DNA from 3 places in the Streptomyces sp. V2I9 genome. Region 3 is predicted to be linked to each of the others. Evidence: riboswitches for the same ligand, from Rfam matches in the RefSeq annotation. Region 3 holds a riboswitch; each other region holds the start of a gene.

What was found. A riboswitch is a leader RNA that binds a small molecule or an ion and turns the genes downstream of it on or off. The one in region 3 is predicted to bind cyclic di-AMP.
Region 1: linked by a shared signal. The riboswitch ahead of QFZ71_RS24225 (M23 family metallopeptidase) and the one ahead of QFZ71_RS18875 (C40 family peptidase) in region 3 are both predicted to bind cyclic di-AMP.
Region 2: linked by a shared signal. The riboswitch ahead of QFZ71_RS29360 (LysM peptidoglycan-binding domain-containing protein) and the one ahead of QFZ71_RS18875 (C40 family peptidase) in region 3 are both predicted to bind cyclic di-AMP.

Annotation. Positions count from the first base shown of each region.
Region 1 is NZ_JAUSZJ010000002.1:5,521,293-5,527,169, forward strand. Features, by position in the region: gene QFZ71_RS24215 (pitrilysin family protein) at 1-1,184, shown strand, start outside; gene QFZ71_RS24220 (pitrilysin family protein) at 1,211-2,581, shown strand; cyclic di-AMP (ydaO/yuaA leader) riboswitch at 2,805-2,972, shown strand; gene QFZ71_RS24225 (M23 family metallopeptidase) at 2,986-3,780, shown strand; gene QFZ71_RS24230 (GntR family transcriptional regulator) at 3,972-4,679, shown strand; gene QFZ71_RS24235 (HPr family phosphocarrier protein) at 4,864-5,145, opposite strand; gene QFZ71_RS24240 (GNAT family N-acetyltransferase) at 5,318-5,877, shown strand, end outside.
Region 2 is NZ_JAUSZJ010000002.1:6,778,616-6,784,492, reverse strand. Features, by position in the region: gene QFZ71_RS29375 (isoprenylcysteine carboxyl methyltransferase family protein) at 1-120, opposite strand, end outside; gene QFZ71_RS29370 (type III polyketide synthase) at 251-1,303, opposite strand; gene QFZ71_RS29365 (UbiA family prenyltransferase) at 1,421-2,344, shown strand; gene QFZ71_RS29360 (LysM peptidoglycan-binding domain-containing protein) at 2,448-3,281, opposite strand; cyclic di-AMP (ydaO/yuaA leader) riboswitch at 3,286-3,473, opposite strand; gene QFZ71_RS29355 (FAD-dependent oxidoreductase) at 3,924-5,315, shown strand; gene QFZ71_RS29350 (SpoIIE family protein phosphatase) at 5,394-5,877, opposite strand, start outside.
Region 3 is NZ_JAUSZJ010000002.1:4,232,965-4,238,841, reverse strand. Features, by position in the region: gene QFZ71_RS18885 (peptidoglycan DD-metalloendopeptidase family protein) at 1-951, shown strand, start outside; gene pcrA (DNA helicase PcrA) at 1,022-3,460, opposite strand; cyclic di-AMP (ydaO/yuaA leader) riboswitch at 3,719-3,885, shown strand; gene QFZ71_RS18875 (C40 family peptidase) at 3,884-5,065, shown strand; gene QFZ71_RS18870 (hypothetical protein) at 5,166-5,519, opposite strand; gene QFZ71_RS18865 (C40 family peptidase) at 5,763-5,877, shown strand, end outside.

The sequences.
Region 1 (5,877 bases), 1.3 Mb from region 3:
TCGAGCACCTGATGTTCCAGGGCTCGGGGCAGGTCAAGGGGAACGGCCACTTCGAGCTCGTCCAGGGGGCCGGCGGCTCGCTCAACGGGACCACCAGCTTCGAGCGGACCAATTATTTCGAGACCATGCCCACCCACCAGCTGGAGCTGGCGCTCTGGCTGGAGGCCGACCGCATGGGCTCCCTCCTCGACGCCCTCGACGAGGAGTCCATGGAGAACCAGCGCGACGTCGTCAAGAACGAACGGCGCCAGCGCTACGACAACGTGCCCTACGGCACCGCGTTCGAGCGGCTGACCGCCCTCTCCTACCCCGAGGGCCACCCCTACCACCACACCCCGATCGGCTCCATGGCGGACCTGGACGCGGCCACGCTGGAGGACGCCCGCGCGTTCTTCCGTACGTACTACGCGCCCAACAACGCGGTGCTCTCGGTGGTCGGAGACATCGACCCCGAGCAGACGCTCGCCTGGATCGAGAAGTACTTCGGCTCCATCCCCTCCCACGACGGCAAGCAGCCGCCGCGCGACGGGACGCTGCCCGAGACCATCGGCGAGGAGCGGCGCGAGGTGGTCACCGCCGAGGTTCCGGCGCGCGCCCTGATGGCCGCCTACCGCCTGCCCCACGACGGCACCCGCGCCTGCGACGCCGCCGATCTGGCACTCACGGTGCTGGGCAGCGGCGAGTCCTCCCGGCTGCACAACCGCCTGGTCCGCCGTGACCGTACGGCGGTGGCGGCGGGCTTCGGACTGCTGCGGCTCGCCGGCGCCCCCTCGCTCGGCTGGCTGGACGTGAAGACGTCCGGCGGCGCGGAGGTGGCGCAGATCGAGGCCGCGGTCGACGAGGAGCTGGCCCGGTTCGCCGCCGAGGGGCCCACCCCCGAGGAAATGGAGCGGGCACAGGCGCAGTTGGAGCGCGAGTGGCTGGACCGGCTCGGCACCGTCGCCGGACGCGCCGACGAACTGTGCCGTTACGCCGTCCTGTTCGGCGACCCGCAGCTCGCCCTGACCGCGGTCGGGCGGGTCCTGGACGTCACCGCGGAGGAGGTGCGCGCGGCGGCCGAGGCGTCCCTGCGCCCCGACAACCGGGCGGTGCTGGTCTACGAGCCCATCGAGCCGGCCGGGGACGCCGACGGCGAGCAGGCCGACGAGGGCACCGAGGACGCGCACGAGGGGGCGGCCAAGTGAGCGACGCCGCCGTGACTGGAGTAGCCATGGAGTTCCACCCGCAGCCCACGCCCGGCACGGCCCGCCCCTGGGCCTTCCCGGAGCCCGAGCGCGGCGCGCTGCCCAACGGGCTGACCGTGCTGCGCTGCCACCGCCCCGGCCAGCAGGTCGTCGCGGTGGAGATCTTCCTGGACGCGCCCCTGGAGGCCGAGCCCGAGGGCCTGGACGGGGTGGCCACGATCATGTCGCGGGCGCTCTCCGAGGGCACCGACAAGCACAGCGCCGAGGAGTTCGCCGCCGAGCTGGAGCGCTGCGGCGCCACGCTCGACGCGCACGCGGACCACCCCGGTGTCCGGGTCTCCCTTGAGGTCCCGGCCTCCCGGCTGGCGAAGGCCCTCGGCCTGGTCGCCGAGGCGCTGCGGGCCCCGGCCTTCGCCGAGAGCGAGATCGAGCGCCTCGTCGGCAACCGGCTCGACGAGATCCCGCACGAGCGGGCCAACCCGTCCCGGCGCGCCGCCAAGCAGCTCTCCAAGGAGCTGTTCCCGGCCACGTCCCGGATGTCGCGGCCGCGGCTGGGCACCGAGGAGACGGTCCGGCGGATCGACGCGGCCGCCGTGCGCGCCTTCTTCGACGCGCACGTCCGCCCGTCCACCGCGACGGCCGTCATCGTCGGCGACCTCACCGGCATCGACCTGGACGCGCTGCTCGCGGACACCCTCGGAGACTGGTCGGGCAACGCCGGGCAGACCCGTCCGGTACCGCCGATCACCGCGGACGACACCGCCCGCGTGGTCATCGTGGACCGCCCCGGCGCGGTCCAGACCCAGTTGCTGATCGGCCGGATCGGCGCCGACCGGCACGAGCGCGTCTGGCCCGCCCAGGTGCTCGGCACCTACTGCCTGGGCGGCACCCTCACCTCCCGGCTGGACCGGGTGCTGCGCGAGGAGAAGGGCTACACCTACGGGGTGCGCGCCTTCGCCCAGGTGCTGCGCTCCTCCGGCCCCGACTCGGGTGGCGCCGCCATGCTCGCGATCAGCGGCTCGGTGGACACGGAGTCCACCGGACCGGCTCTGGACGACCTCTGGAAGGTCCTGCGGACCCTGGCCGCCGAGGGGCTGACCGACGCCGAGCGCGAGACGGCCGTGCAGAACCTGGTGGGCGTCGCCCCGCTGAAGTTCGAGACCGCCGCCTCCGTCGCGAGCACGCTGGCCGACCAGGTCGAGCAGCACCTCCCCGACGACTACCAGGCCCACCTCTACGCCCGGCTCGCCGAGACCGGCACCGTGGAGGCGACCGCCGCCGTGGTCAACGCGTTCCCGGTCGACCGCCTCGTCACCGTCCTCGTGGGGGACGCCGCGCAGATCGAGGAGCCCGTGAAGGCGCTCGGCATCGGTGAGGTGTCGGTCGTCTCCGGCTGACGCCTTCCTGCGGCGCACCGCTGCGCACAGGACCCCGACGGGAAACACTTCGTCGGGGTCCTGCTCTTTTGACCGTTTACGTAACTTCATCACCTTCCAGATAATGAGTGCCGGTATGTCCTGTGGGATGTGCGACAGAACCCCTCGTCCGTTTGGCGATGGGAAGTCGCGCCGCCTAGCGTCGGCTCGGCTGTCCGCCACCTTGTGCCGCGTCCGTGGCGCCGGGCAGTCATCGCCGAGTCCCCGTCAGGCGCGAGCCCGGGGAGCCGGGGACCCATCGCAGTCCCTGGGGTGAATCGGAGGTCCGTGCCGTGAACCGGCGCGGGAATCCGTAGGAGACCTTCCTGCTCCGAACCCGTCAGCTAACCCGGTAGGCGAGAAGGAAGGAAAGGATCAGCCTCTCCATGGCGTTCACCCGTGCCACCGGGAAGCACCGTGCCCCGAGCCGCCTCACGCGCCGGAGCGCCCAGGTCGCCGGCATCGCGGCCCTGGCCACCACCGGAGTCATCGGCTCGCTGTCCTCCCCGGCGCTCGCCGCGGACTCCGAGGCCGCCAAGTCCACCGGGGCCGGCCTCTCCCAGGCCCTCGACCTCGACGCCACACTCGCCGACCGGATCGACGCGCAGGCCGACGCCCAGAAGCGGCAGGCCGACGAGATCGCCCGCAAGAAGGCCGAGGCCGCCGCCAAGGCCAAGGCGAAGGCGGAGGCCGCACGCAAGGCCGAGGCCCGCGCCGAGGAGGTGCGCGAGGAGAAGGCCCGCGCCGCCCGCGCCGCCGAGCGTGCCCGGCTGAACGCCTTCCACCTCCCGGTCGCCGGCTCCCACGTCACCACCGGCTACAAGAGCGGCGGTTCGCTCTGGTCCTCCGGCAGCCACTCCGGCGTGGACTTCATGGCCGCCTCCGGCAGCTCGGTCGTCGCGGTCGGAGCCGGTACGGTCGTCGAGGCCGGCTGGGGCGGCGCGTACGGCAACAACATCGTGCTCCGGATGGCGGACGGCACGTACACCCAGTACGGCCACCTCTCCTCGATCGGCGTCTCCGTCGGCCAGAGCGTCTCCTCCGGCCAGCAGATCGGCCTCTCCGGTTCCACCGGCAACTCCACCGGCCCGCACCTGCACTTCGAGGCCCGCACCACACCCGACTACGGCTCCGACATGGACCCCGTCGGCTACCTGCGCTCCCACGGTCTGAACGTCTGACACACCTCCGCGCGATCCATCCGCGCGGCCCCGCCCGTAGGCCCCGGCGTCCGCCGGGGCCTACGGCAATTCCGGCCCGGGGGTATCCCCGAATTCCGGCCTGCCATCGGAAATTCCGGCGGATTGTCATAGAGTCGCGGAACAGACGTCGGGCGGCCGCGTTTCGCGGGGATCGAGGCGGAGGTTCGGATATGCGCATTCCCGCGCAGGCGGTATGCAGGGCCATGCGTGACGACATCGTCTCCGGAGTCCACGGGCCCGGCAGCCGCCTCACGGAGGAGCTGTTGGCCCGCCGCTACGGAGTCTCCCGCGTCCCGGTCCGCGAGGCTCTGCGCACGCTGGAGTCCGAGGGCTTCGTGGTCACCCGGCGGCACGCCGGCGCCTGTGTCGCCGAACCCACCGTCCAGGAGGCGGCCGACCTCCTGGAGATGCGCACGCTCCTGGAGCCGCTGAGCGCGGCCCGCGCCGCCCGGCGCCGTACCCAGGCCCACCTCAAGGTGTTGCGGGGCCTGGTCAGGCTGGGGCAGGAGCGCGCCCGCCGTGGTGAGGGGGAGGACCTGCGCGCCCTGGGCGGCTGGTTCCACGAGACTCTCGCCCAGGCGTCCGGCAGCCCCGGCCTCATCGCGCTGCTCACCCAGCTCCGGCACAAGATCGACTGGATGTACACGGTCGAGCAGCCCGCCCGCCCCGTCGAATCCTGGGCCGAGCGCGGGGCGATCGTCGACGCCGTGGCGCGCGGTGACGCGGAGCGGGCGAGGGCGCTCAGCGCCCAGCACGCCGAACGCGCCGCCGGGGCCCACCGGCTGCGCCGCCCGGATCTCCCGAGGCACCGCACACCGCCCGCCGCCCGTGTGAGCACGCCGCAACATGGCGTAAACACCGCAGGCGTCCGCCATTAACAGAGAAGTCGTATACAGGGAGAGGCGAAAAGCCGGAATGCGTTCCGCGCTGCCCGCACCCCCGAAATTCGCGGGGCGTCCCCCCTTTTTTCTGAATGCGAAAGAGCCGTGACCCCCGGGGGGATCACGGCTCTCGCACACCCGCTTCCGGCCGAGAAGCGCCGCCGGAAAGGGAAGGGCACGGTCAGACGGTCTCGGGAAGCTCTTCCAGACCCTCGGCGACCAGCTTCGCCAGCCGGTCCAGCGCGGCCTCGGCGTCGTCCGCGTCGGACGCGAGCACGATCTCCTCGCCGCCCTGCGCGCCCAGACCGAGCACCGCGAGCATGGAGGCGGCGTTCACCGGGCTGCCGTCGGCCTTGGCGATCGTCACGGGGACGCCGGACGCCGTGGCGGCCCGGACGAAGATGGAAGCGGGGCGGGCGTGCAGGCCCTCGGCCCAACCGACGTTGACGCGGCGCTCAGCCATGGTTCTGCCCTTCACATATCAACGGTTGTCTAGACCAGTCTCTCATGCGGTGCGTGGTGCTGTGCCCGGTCTCCCGCCCGGCCCTGCGCCCCGGATGTCCCCGTTCGGGCCTCCTCAGACTGCCCCGGCACCGGACCCTCCGCGACCGGACTCCCCGCCGTAGGCTTTGCGCATGGAGCCCAAGCCCGAGCAGAGTCCGCATCACGCGTACCCCGACCACTGGGAAGCGGACGTGGTGCTCCGCGACGGAGGCACCGCGCGCATCAGGCCGATCACCACGGACGACGCCGAGCGACTGGTCAGCTTCTACGAGCAGGTGTCCGACGAGTCGAAGTACTACCGCTTCTTCGCCCCGTATCCCCGGCTATCCGACCGGGACGTGCACCGCTTCACCCATCACGACTACGTCGACCGGGTGGGACTGGCGGTCACGATCGGCGGAGAGTTCATCGGAACCGTCCGCTACGACCGCATCGACGACCGCGGCCGCCCCGCCTCCGCCCCCGCCGACGAGGCCGAGGTCGCCTTCCTCGTCCAGGACGCCCACCAGGGCCGCGGCGTCGCCTCGGCGCTGCTCGAACACATCGCCGCGGTCGCCCGAGAGCGCGGCATCCGGCGGTTCGCCGCCGAGGTGCTTCCCGCCAACACCAAGATGATCAAAGTGTTCCGGGACGCCGGCTACACCCAGCGCCGCAGCTTCGAGGACGGCTCCGTCCACCTCACGCTCGACCT
Region 2 (5,877 bases), 2.5 Mb from region 3:
CCCGCGGCCCGATTCGACGCCGCCTCGGGCCAGGCTCCAGCGGGTGTTGCGGCGGGCCACGACGAGTTCGGCGAGGCGTTCGGCGGCGACGGCCAGCACCAGGAGGGTGTACCAGGTCATACGGGCTTCCGTTCGGGGGGCGTGGGCGGCGAGGGGGGAACCGTGGCTTCCGCCCGGTGGCGGGCCGAGGCGGGCGGGCGTGCCGACACCCGTGGCGGGGTGGCGTACCGGCACCGGACGGGCGGCCGTACTACCAGCGCAGCAGCACCAGTTCGCAGCAGAATCCCGGTCCCATGGCCAGCAGCAGTCCGGGGGTTCCCGGCTCCGGGCGGCGCTGTTCGATGGTGTCCCGCAGGACGTGCAGCACCGAGGACGAGGAGAGGTTCCCGATGTCGGCCAGCGACCTCCAGGTGACGTCGAGCGCGCCCTCCCGCAGGTCGAGCACCTCCGTCACCGCCTCCAGCACCTTGGGGCCGCCCGGATGGCAGACCCAGTGGGCCACGTCCTTCGGTTTGAGACCGTGTTCGTCGAGGAACTCCCGTACGTCGTCGGCGAGGTACCGGCGGACGACGTCGGGCACGGCCGGATCGAGGACGACGCGGAATCCGGTCGAGCCGATGTCCCAGCCCATGACGTGCTCGGTGTCCGGGTACATCCGGCTGCGGGTGGCCACGATCTCCGGCCCGGCGACGGCCCGGCGGCCGCCGAGGGCGACCACCGCCGCCGCCCCGTCGCCGAACAGGGCGGTCGCCACCAGGTTGGCGGGCGATGCGTCGTGGCGCTGGAAGGTGAGGGAGCACAGTTCGACCGAGAGCAGCACGGCCACCTCGTCGGGGTGGCCGAGCAGGTAGTCGTGCAGCCGGGCCGTCCCGGCCGCTCCGGCGACGCAGCCGAGGCCGAAGACGGGCAGCCGTTTGACGTCGGACCGCATGCCGAGGCGGGCCATCAGCCGGGAGTCCACCGAGGGGGCGGCGATGCCGGTGACGGAGGTGAACATCAGCAGGTCCACATCGGTGGGCCGCAGCCCCGCCGCCCGCAGCGCCCCCCGTACGGCGTGGGCGCCGAGGTCGGCGGCGGACCGGATGAACACGTCGTTGGCGGGGCCGAACCCGTCGAGGTCGCGGTAGGCGTCCAGGGGCAGCACGGTGTGCCGGGTGCGGACCCGCGCGTTCGCGTGGAGGCGGTCCAGGACACGCCGGTCGGCGCCGGGCGGCAGGCAGGTACGGGCCACCATGTCGGTGACCTCCCGCTGGGTGTGACGGTGGGGCGGCAGGGCTCCGTGGACCGCGGCGATGCGGGTCATCCCGCCTCCTGCTTCGGTGAGGGCATGCCCCATCCTGCGCACAATAAGTGACGAATCAGCGTAAAAGACCCGCCCTGTCGCCGCATTGACGGGCCGACGGGCTTCTACGATCGCCCGATGGACGCCACGGACAGGGTGAGCCCGGCCGGTCCCGCCGCGCCGGAGGGCGCACCGGCCGCCGCACGCACGGCCGTGGCCCACGAAGCCGCGGCGAGCCGACGGCTCCCGGGCACGGCGCTCGCGCTGGCGTGCCACCCCGGGCCGGCGCTCGCGGTGACCGCGCTCGCCTGCGCCCTCGCGCTCGGCTCCGGCCTCGGCGGCCCCCGTTCCGCGCTGGTCACGGCGGCGGTGCTGACCGGTCAGCTCTCGGTGGGCTGGTGCAACGACGCGTACGACGCCCGCCGGGACGCGCGGGCCGGGCGCCGGGGGAAGCCCGCGTCCGACGGCACGGTCGGACCCGGCGCGGTGTGGGCGGCAGCAGGCGTCGCGCTCGCCCTGTGCGTGCCGCTCTCGTTCGCGTGCGGCACCCTCGCCGGTACGGTGCATCTCGCGGCGGTCGGGGGCGCCTGGCTCTACAACGTGCGGCTCAAAGCGACCGCCCTGTCCTGGCTGCCGTACGTCACCGGATTCGGCGCGCTCCCCGCCGCCGTGGCGCTCTCCCTCCCCGGCGCACCGTGGCCCCGGTGGTGGACGGTGACGGCCGGGGCCCTGTTGGGCCTGGGCGCGCATCTGGCCGACACGCTGCCGGACATCGCGGCGGACCGGGCCGCCGGCATCAGCGGGCTCCCCCATCGGCTGGGCACCGCAACGACCCGGCTGCTGCTGCCGTTGCCGCTCCTCGCCGCCACGGCTGTGCTGACGTTCGGTCCGCCGGGCCCGGTGACCGCCGGGGGCGGAGCGGCCCTGCTCCTGGCCGGGGCGACGGCGGTCGTGAGCCCGGTGCTCGGCCGGCGATGGCGCAAGGCCGCGCTGGGCGGCGCGGTGGCCGTGGCGGTGGCGGATCTCGCGCTGCTGCTGTTCCGGGGCGTGGCGGCGGCCTGAACCGACCGATCCCGCACGTGCCCTCCGCCCCTGAACGAATCCCCGACGCCGAGGGGCCCCGGACCGTGCGGTCCGGGGCCCCTCGGGCGGTGGTGCGGGAGGATCAGTAGGCGCCGAAGACGTTGTCGATCGAGCCGTACCGGTCGGCGGCGTAGTTGCACGCGGCCGTGATGTTGGCGACCGGGTCGTAGCTGTCGGTCGAGGTGCCGGGCACGTGGTACGCCTGGAAGGTCGGGTCGATGACCTGGAGCAGCCCCTTGGACGGGGTGCCCCTGACCGCGTTGGAGTCCCAGTTGTTGATCGCGGCCGGGTTGCCCGAGGACTCACGCATGATGTTGCGGTGGATGCCCTCGTAGGTGCCGGGGATGCCCTGCTCGGCCATGATGGCGAGCGACTCCCTGATCCAGCCGTCCAGGTCGTTCGTGTAGGTGACGGCCTTCTTCTCCGCGGCCGGAGCGGCGTTCGCCACGGGGGCGGCGCCGGCACGCTCCGAGCGGTCGGCGCGGTCCGCCGATCCACGCTCGGCGGCCGGGGAAGCCTTGGCGGCCTTGCCCTCCGAAGCGGTGGCGGGCTTGGCGCCGAGCGTCAGCGTGATTCCCGGCTGAATGAGGTGGGGATTCCCACCGATGATCTTCCGGTTGCCTTCGTACAGCTTCTTCCAGCCGCCGCTCACGGAATGTTCGCGGGCGATCTTGGAAAGGGTTTCGCCGGCCTTCACGGAATGCTGGGCGGGCGCGGCCTGGACGGCGGAATTCACCTGCGCGGGCACCGATGCGGGCGCCACGGCAGCCTGCGGGGCGGACGGTGCGGGGGCGGCGAAGGCGCTGGTGGCACCGATCACCGGGAGGGCGAGAACGGCTCCGCCGGTGGTCACGGCGGCGAGGCCGCGGCGCAGCGAGGTGGACGGGGAACGACGGTGCTTACCCTGTGCGGGCATGGGGCTTTCCTCTCCGGCGCCTGCGAGGTGAGCTGTCGGGTTCAGACGGGAGATGTCTGGCCGCACGGTCGTGCGACTTCACCCCGAGCCGTTCCGGTTCCGGATCGGCGACTTACCTGGTTCCCCCGCTCCTGCCGTACGTGAGTGGGTTTCGGATTCCCGGACGGCGGCAGGATTCGGCGTTCCATCCGGATTGACGGTGACCGTAGGCGAGAAACATCGGAACGAACAAGCCCCGCATTCCGGATTCCCTTTTCTCCGCATGATCGAATATCGGAATACCCGGATCGGACCGTGCCGTCGCACCGTCAACTTTCCCCACACGAAAGGGAACCGATGCCTCCGCTTCTTCGTCCGCCTTCGCACACGTGACGCTCACCACTCCTTCACATCGGCGGCGAAGCCGAAGTCAAGCAAATGCCATGAAAGCCCCGCCAAGCACGTTATGAAACAGAATGACCAAACAAGCCAAATCGCCCATATCAACACGACAAAACGGGCCGACCGGGCACTCCAGGCGGGCCGGTCGAACAGCCCGCGGGCCCATCGCTTACGGTGTGGGGTGGAGAGTAGTAAGCCAACCCTTACTTCCGACGTACGCTGTACCTGCCCGCGTTCGCCCGCCCCGAAGGATCACCACCCATGACACGCCCCGTCCGCGTCGCCATTGTCGGAGCCGGCCCCGCCGGTATCTACGCTGCGGACGCGCTGCTCAAATCCGAGGTCTGCCAGGACCCGGGGGTCTCGATCGACCTCTTCGAGCGGATGCCCGCGCCCTTCGGCCTGATCCGCTACGGCGTGGCCCCCGACCACCCGCGCATCAAGGGCATCGTCAAGGCCCTGCACCAGGTGCTGGACAAGCCGCAGATCCGCCTCTTCGGCAACGTCGGTTACCCGAACGACATCGGCCTGGACGACCTGCGCTCGTTCTACGACGCGGTGATCTTCTCCACCGGCGCCGAGGCCGACCGGGCGCTCGACATCCCCGGCATCCAGCTGGACGGCTCCTACGGCGCGGCCGAGTTCGTCTCCTGGTACGACGGCCACCCCGAGGTCCCGCGCACCTGGCCGCTCACCGCGGAGAAGGTCGCCGTGCTCGGCGTCGGCAACGTGGCGCTCGACGTGGCCCGCGTCCTGGCCAAGACGGCCGACGAGCTGCTGCCCACCGAGATCCCGGACAACGTGTACCAGGGCCTCAAGCAGAACAAGGCGCTGGAGGTGCACGTGTTCGGGCGGCGCGGACCGGCCCAGGCCAAGTTCAGCCCGATGGAGCTGCGGGAGCTGGACCACTCCCCCAACATCGAGGTCATCGTCAACCCCGAGGACATCGACTACGACGAGGGGTCCGTCGCCACCCGCCGGGAGAACAAGCAGGCCAACATGGTCGCGCAGACCCTGGAGAACTGGGCGATCCGCGATGTCGGCGACCGCCCGCACAAGCTCTTCCTGCACTTCTTCGAGTCCCCGGTCGAGATCCTCGGCGAGGACGGCAGGGTCGTGGGGCTGCGCACCGAGCGCACCGAGCTGGACGGCACCGGCAACGTGCGGGGCACCGGCCGGTTCACCGACTGGGACATCCAGAGCGTCTACCGCGCCGTCGGCTACTACTCGGAGGAGCTGCCCAAGCTCCCCTTCGACGTGGCCTCCGGCACCGTCCCGCACGAGGCCGGGCGCGTCATCTCCGGGGACGAGCACATGACCTCGGTCTACGTCACCGGCTGGATCAAGCGCGGTCCGATCGGCCTGATCGGCCACACCAAGGGCGACGCCAACGAGACGGTCGCCTGCCTCCTGGAGGACCGCGCCGCCGGCCGTCTGGCCGAGCCGGCCACCCCCGCCCCGGAGGCCGTCGAGGCGTTCCTGGAGAGCCGCGGCGTGCGCTACACGACCTGGGAGGGCTGGCACAAGCTGGACGCCCACGAGCAGGCGCTGGGCGCGGCGCAGGGCCGTGAGCGGATCAAGGTCGTGGAGCGTGAGGGCATGCTGGAGGCCTCCGGCGCCTTCGCACCGGCCGAGGACCCCGCCGACGCCTGATCGACAGGACGTCTGGTCGGACGGGCCGCCTGCCGAGCAGGACGTAGGGACCGGCAGACGGCGTTTCGACGGCCGGCTCTAGCGGGCCGGATCCGGGGCAGCCTCCGTGCGCCCCGGATCCGGCCCCCTGAACGTGCGCCACAGATCGGGCCCGGTCGCCCCCGCCGTCCCGGATCGCCGGGGCCGCCCCGCCCCGGCCCAGCGGGCGGCCAGCAGCAGCGCGATGTCGTCCGGGCGGTCGGTGGCGGCCCTGGCCTCCGCGATGACCTGATCGGCCCGGTCGGCCAGCGGGACCGCGCCGATGCGTTCGACGGTGGCGCGCAGCCGCTCGATCCCCTCGTCGATGTCCGTCCCCGGGCGCTCGATGAGCCCGTCCGTGAACAGGGCCAGCATCGCCCCTGGTTCGAGCCGCATCTCCGTGACCGGGTAGGACGCGTCCCCGTCGATCCCGAGCACGATGCCGCCGGGCAGGTCCAGCACCTCCGTCCGGCCGTCGGGGTGCCGCAGCACGGGCTGCGGGTGCCCCGCCCGTACGGCGCGGGCCACGCCGGTCCCCGGATCG
Region 3 (5,877 bases):
GGCCCGGCCGAGCCGGATCGTACGACCGACGACTCCGGGACCGACCTGTCCTCCACCGCCGGGTTCGCCGTCCTCGCGGAGGAGGACGCACCGGACGCCGAGCACGCGTTCACGCCGGACGCCGCGCCGGAGCCGGACGCCGGGGACGGCCTCCCCGCCCCGCACTCCCCGAACCGCACCGGCGTGCGCACCCCCGCCCCGCGCAGCCGCGCTCGCCGCCGCAGCCCCGCCAAGCGTTCCGCGCTGCTGACCGTCGCGGTGCCCTCCGCCTGCGTGATGAGCGTCGCCGGCATCGCGGCCGCCTCGGTCGGCGGGCTGCCCGGCGACGACAAGCCGGAGGAGAAGACCGCGTCGATGGCGATCGCGGACCCCACCTCGGCCGAGGTGGTCGCCGCGAACAGCCGCCTGGACAGCCAGCTGGAGCAGCTCTCCGAGGGCAGCGACGACTTCCGCGAGCGCGCGAGCCGCACCCAGGAGCGCATCGACCTGCGCGAGCGGCAGGCGGCGGAGAAGAAGAAGCGCGAGGAGGAGGCGGCCCGCCGCGAGGCGCTGCGCCCCAAGTTCGTCCTCCCGGTCAAGCAGCACGGGCTGAGCGCCTACTACGGCCAGGCGGGCATCAACTGGATGTCCGCGCACACGGGCATCGACTTCCCCGTCTCGTACGGCACTCCGGTCATGGCCGCCACCGACGGCACCGTGCAGACCCGGTGGAACAGCGCGTACGGGAACATGGCGATCGTGACCGCGGCCGACGGCACGGAGACCTGGTACTGCCACCTCAGCAGCACCCGGATCCGTTCGGGCCCGGTGAAGGCCGGTGACGTCATCGGATACGCGGGCGACTCGGGCAACTCCACCGGCGCGCATCTGCACTTCGAGGTCCGGCCCGGCGGCGGCGCGTCGATCGACCCGCTGGTGTGGCTGCGCGGCAAGGGCCTCAACCCGACCTGACGGGCGCGGCCGGAACAGTACGTGGACGGAGGGGGAGGGCCGAGGCCCTCCCCCTCCGTCCGTTCCCGGCCTACAGCTTCTCGACCGGCGCGTACCGCAGGAGCAGCTTCTTCGGGCGCTCGTCGCCGAAGTCGACCGTCGCCTTGGCCTGGTCGCCGTGGCCCTCGACGGCCGTCACCGTGCCCAGGCCGAACTGGTCGTGCGTGACCCGGTCCCCGACCGCCAGGGCGACCGTGGGCTTCTCCGCCCCGCGCCGGGTGGCGAAGCCCGAGGGGCCGGAGCGGGAGCGCGAGGAGGAGAGCGAGGACGTGATGCCGGAGGTGGGTCCGGCGGGGGCCGCCATCGGCCCCTTGCGCCGCCAGTCCAGGTGCTGTTCCGGGATCTCCTCCAGGAACCGCGAGGGCGGGTTGTACGAGGGCTGGCCCCAGGCGCTGCGCATGGCGGCGCGGGTCAGGTAGAGCCGTTCGCGGGCGCGGGTGATGCCGACGTAGGCGAGGCGGCGCTCCTCCTCCAGCTCCTTGGTCTGGCCGAGGGCCCGCATGTGCGGGAAGACGCCGTCCTCCAGACCGGTGAGGAAGACGACCGGGAACTCCAGGCCCTTCGCGGTGTGCAGCGTCATCAGCGTGATGACGCCGGAGCCGTCCTCGTCCTCGTCGGGGATCTGGTCGGAGTCCGCGACGAGGGCGACCTTCTCCAGGAACTCCGCGAGGGTGCCCGCGCCTTCCTCGTCGCCGCGCTCCTGCTCGAACTCCAGGGCGACGGCGGCGAGTTCCTGGAGGTTCTCGATGCGCGTCTCGTCCTGGGGGTCGGTGGAGGACTGGAGCTCCGCCAGATAGCCCGTGCGCTCCAGGACGGCTTCCAGCACGACGGCGGGCCCGGCGCCGGACTCGACGATCGTGCGCAGCTCCTCCATCAGCGTGTTGAAGCGCTTGACGGCGTTGGACGAGCGGGCGGCCATGCCGTACGCCTCGTCCACCCGGCGCAGGGCCTGCGGGAAGGAGATCTTCTCGCGCATCGACAGGGCGTCGATCATGGCCTCCGCGCGGTCCCCGATGCCGCGCTTGGGGACGTTGAGGATGCGGCGGAGCGGGACGGTGTCCTCCGGGTTGGCGAGGACGCGCAGGTAGGCCAGGACGTCCCGGACCTCCTTGCGCTCGTAGAAGCGCACGCCGCCGACGACCTTGTAGGGCAGGCCGACACGGATGAGGATCTCCTCGAAGACACGCGACTGGGCGTTGGTGCGGTAGAAGACCGCGACGTCGCCCGCCTTGGCGTCGCCCGCGTCGGTGAGCCGGTCGATCTCGTCCGCGACGAACTGGGCCTCGTCGTGCTCGGTGTCCGCGACGTACCCGGTGATGCGGGCGCCGGAGCCGGCGTTGGTCCAGAGGTTCTTGGGGCGGCGGCTCTCGTTGCGCTCGATGACGGCGTTGGCGGCGGAGAGGATCGTCTGCGTGGAGCGGTAGTTCTGCTCCAGCAGGATCGTCGTGGCGCTCGGGTAGTCCTCCTCGAACTGGAGGATGTTGCGGATGGTCGCGCCCCGGAAGGCGTAGATCGACTGGTCCGCGTCACCGACCACGCACAGCTCGGCGGGGGCGTCGTGCTCCCCGGCCGGGCCGACCAGCTCCCGTACCAGCGTGTACTGGGCGTGGTTCGTGTCCTGGTACTCGTCGACGAGAACGTGGCGGAAGCGGCGGCGGTAGTGCTCCGCGACGTCCGGGAACGCCTGGAGGAGGTGGACCGTCGTCATGATGATGTCGTCGAAGTCCAGGGCGTTCGCCTCGCGCAGGCGGGCCTGGTAGAGCGCGTACGCCTGGGCGAGGGTCTTCTCGAAACCGTCCGCCGCCTGCCCGGCGAAGGTCTCCTCGTCGATGAGCTCGTTCTTGAGGTTGGAGACCTTGGCGGTGAAGGACTTCGGCGGGTAGCGCTTGGGGTCCAGGTCCAGATCGCGGCAGACCAGGGCCATCAGGCGCTTGGAGTCGGCGGCGTCGTAGATCGAGAACGATGAGGTGAAGCCGAGCTTCTTCGACTCGCGGCGCAGGATGCGGACGCACGCGCTGTGGAAGGTCATGACCCACATCGCGTTGGCGCGCGGGCCGACGAGCTGCTCGACGCGCTCCTTCATCTCGCCGGCGGCCTTGTTGGTGAAGGTGATGGCGAGGATCTGACCGGGGTGGGTGCCGCGCTCGGCCAGCAGGTGGGCGATGCGGTGGGTGAGCACCCGGGTCTTGCCGGAGCCGGCCCCGGCGACGATGAGCAGCGGGGACCCGGCGTGCACGACGGCGGCGCGCTGCTCGGTGTTCAGCCCGTCGAGCAGCGCGGCGGAGTCGATCGCCGGGCGCGGGTGGCCGTCCCGGTAATAGCCGTCCCGCGGCGGCGGGGGCGCGTCGTGGACGCCCTCGAAGAGTCCCTCCGGCACCGCTTCGGGCGCGTGGTCCTCGGGGGGCGGCGGGGGGCCGTCCTCCGCGGGCTGGAGGCCGGTCAGGAAACTGTCGTCAAAGAGGCTGCTCATCGCCATCCGAGTCTAGGCGGACGCACCGACAACCTTCCGCCGAAGCCGCCGAGCGGACGTCCGGGACCGGACGCACGGAGAGCGGACGCGCACGTTCCGTGAGGGAGTGCCCGGTGGGAGGGGGTGCGGGACCTCCGTTCCGGGCAGGTCACGAAAATGTATCGGGCATATCGCTCATCGTCCTTCCCAGCGGCGGGGCGCTTTGGCTAGCGTGCTCGCTCAGGTGATCCGTACCTCCCTGGGGCGAACCGCGCCCGACGGCCACCTCTGCCGAATCCGTTCTGCCGACCCGGCCGTCCGGAACCGGGGACCCACACGCAGAACCGGGGTGAATCGGTCCGTGCCCTCGCATGCGGACCGTAGGACAGCCTTCCGTTCCGTCCGAACCCGACAGCTAACCCGGTAGGCGGTCCACGGAAGGAGATGCCGGTCTTGGCATCGCATCGCAAGCCGCGTACGAAGGTGCGCACCACCCCCGCCGTCGGGCTGACGACGGCCGCGCTGGCCTCCGTGACGCTGCTCTCCACGCAGAGCGCCACGGCCGCCCCCGCCGAGCCGAAGCCCGCGATCGAGGAGGTCCGGAAGAAGGTCGACGCCCTGTACCGGCAGGCGGGTGCCGCGACCCAGGAGTACAACCGGGCCAAGGCCGCCTCCGGGACGCAGCAGAAGAAGGTCGACGCGCTGCTCTCCGACGTGGCGAAGCGGACCGAGAAGATCAACGAGGCCCGCCGGGCGCTGGGGTCCTACGCGGCGGCCCAGTACCGCAGCGGCGGCATCGCGCCCACGGCGACGTTCTTCCTGGCGGACGACCCGCAGGGGTACTTCGACCAGAGCCGGCTGATGGACCGGGCGACGGAGCGGCAGCAGAAGGCCGTGAGCGAGTTCCGTACGCAGCAGGCGTCGGCGGCGAAGAAGCGCGCGGAGGCGGTGAAGAGCCTGGAGACCCTCACCGAGACGCAGGCCACGCTCGCCTCCAGCAAGAAGGCCGTGCAGAGCAAGCTCACTGAGGCGCGCGGCCTGCTGTCCCGGCTGACGGCCGAGGAGAAGGCGCGGCTGGCGGAGCTGGAGCGCAAGAAGGAGGCCGAGGCCAGGGAGAAGGCGGCGCGGCTGGCCGCCCGGCAGGCCGCCGAGGCGAAGGAGCGGGCCGCGGCCGAGGAGAAGGCCCGCGAGGAGGCCGCGGAGGAGTCCGGCGGCACCTCGGGCGGCGGCACGGGTACGGGGACCGGCTCCGGTTCCGGCACGGGCAGCGGCTACGCCGCCAAGGCGGAGAAGGTGCTGGCCTTCGCCCGCGCCCAGATCGGGAAGCCGTACGTATGGGGGGCGACCGGCCCGTCGTCGTACGACTGCTCGGGGCTGACGCAGGCGGCCTGGCGGGAGGCGGGGGTGACGCTGCCCCGGACCACCTGGGACCAGGTCGAGTTCGGCACCCGCGTGGCCACGGCCGATCTGCAACCGGGTGACCTGGTCTTCTTCTACGACGACATCAGCCACGTCGGGATCTACAAGGGCGAGGGGATGATGATCCACGCTCCGAAGCCGGGTGCGAACGTGCGCGAGGAGTCGATCTACTCCATGCCGATCTACGGGAGCGTGCGGCCCGCGTGACACCGGGGCGGGGGCGGTCCGTGACCGGCCGCCCCCGGCGTGTCGCGTCCGGTCTCAGGTCCGGACCGCGTCCGGTCTCAGGTCCGGACCGTGGCGAGTCTCAGGTCCAGACCGTGGCGAGGAAGATGTTGACCACGGTCAGCCCGCCGACCGCCATGAACGCGCCCTTGTCCACCTTCTCCTCGTCGCGCTTGACGTAGACCAGGGCGAGGATCACGACCAGCAGTGCCAGCTTGATGCCGATCTTGACGTTGTTGACGGCCTGGTCGTCGGCCTGGTTGAGGCCGACCAGGGCGATGCCGGTGATCAGCATGGTCAGCGCACCGTGGAGCATCGCGGGGGTGAACCGGGCGGTCCCGGCGCCCACGGCCTTCATCTGGGTCAGGAAGCCGCCCAGCAGGGAGGCGATGCCGATGATGTGGAGGGCGACGACAACGTTGATGAGTACGTCCATGGCTCCGGAGCCTAGCCATGGCCAAAGTTTTACCTTGCAGTGGGGCAAGCCTTCCTTGCGCACTTCCTCCGCTATCGACCGGCTTGACCCGGTACGGGGTCACATCGGCGATCATCGGCGAGCGGCGAAACGTCACTTCAGGGCAATAGCTGTCATGGCACCTCTTTTCCCTGCGCCGGGATTAGCGTCCTTCCCGGACCCGCCGCTCCCCGGCGGGCAGCCGAGAGGAAGGATGCCGCCCCCGTGGCAGCGCACCGCAGGTCAGCCCATCGAAAACCCAAGCAGCGCCCCCTCACCGGCTCTGCTGCCCGCACCGCCGCCACCCTGGCGCTCGCCGGGGCCGCCACCGCCGGCTCGG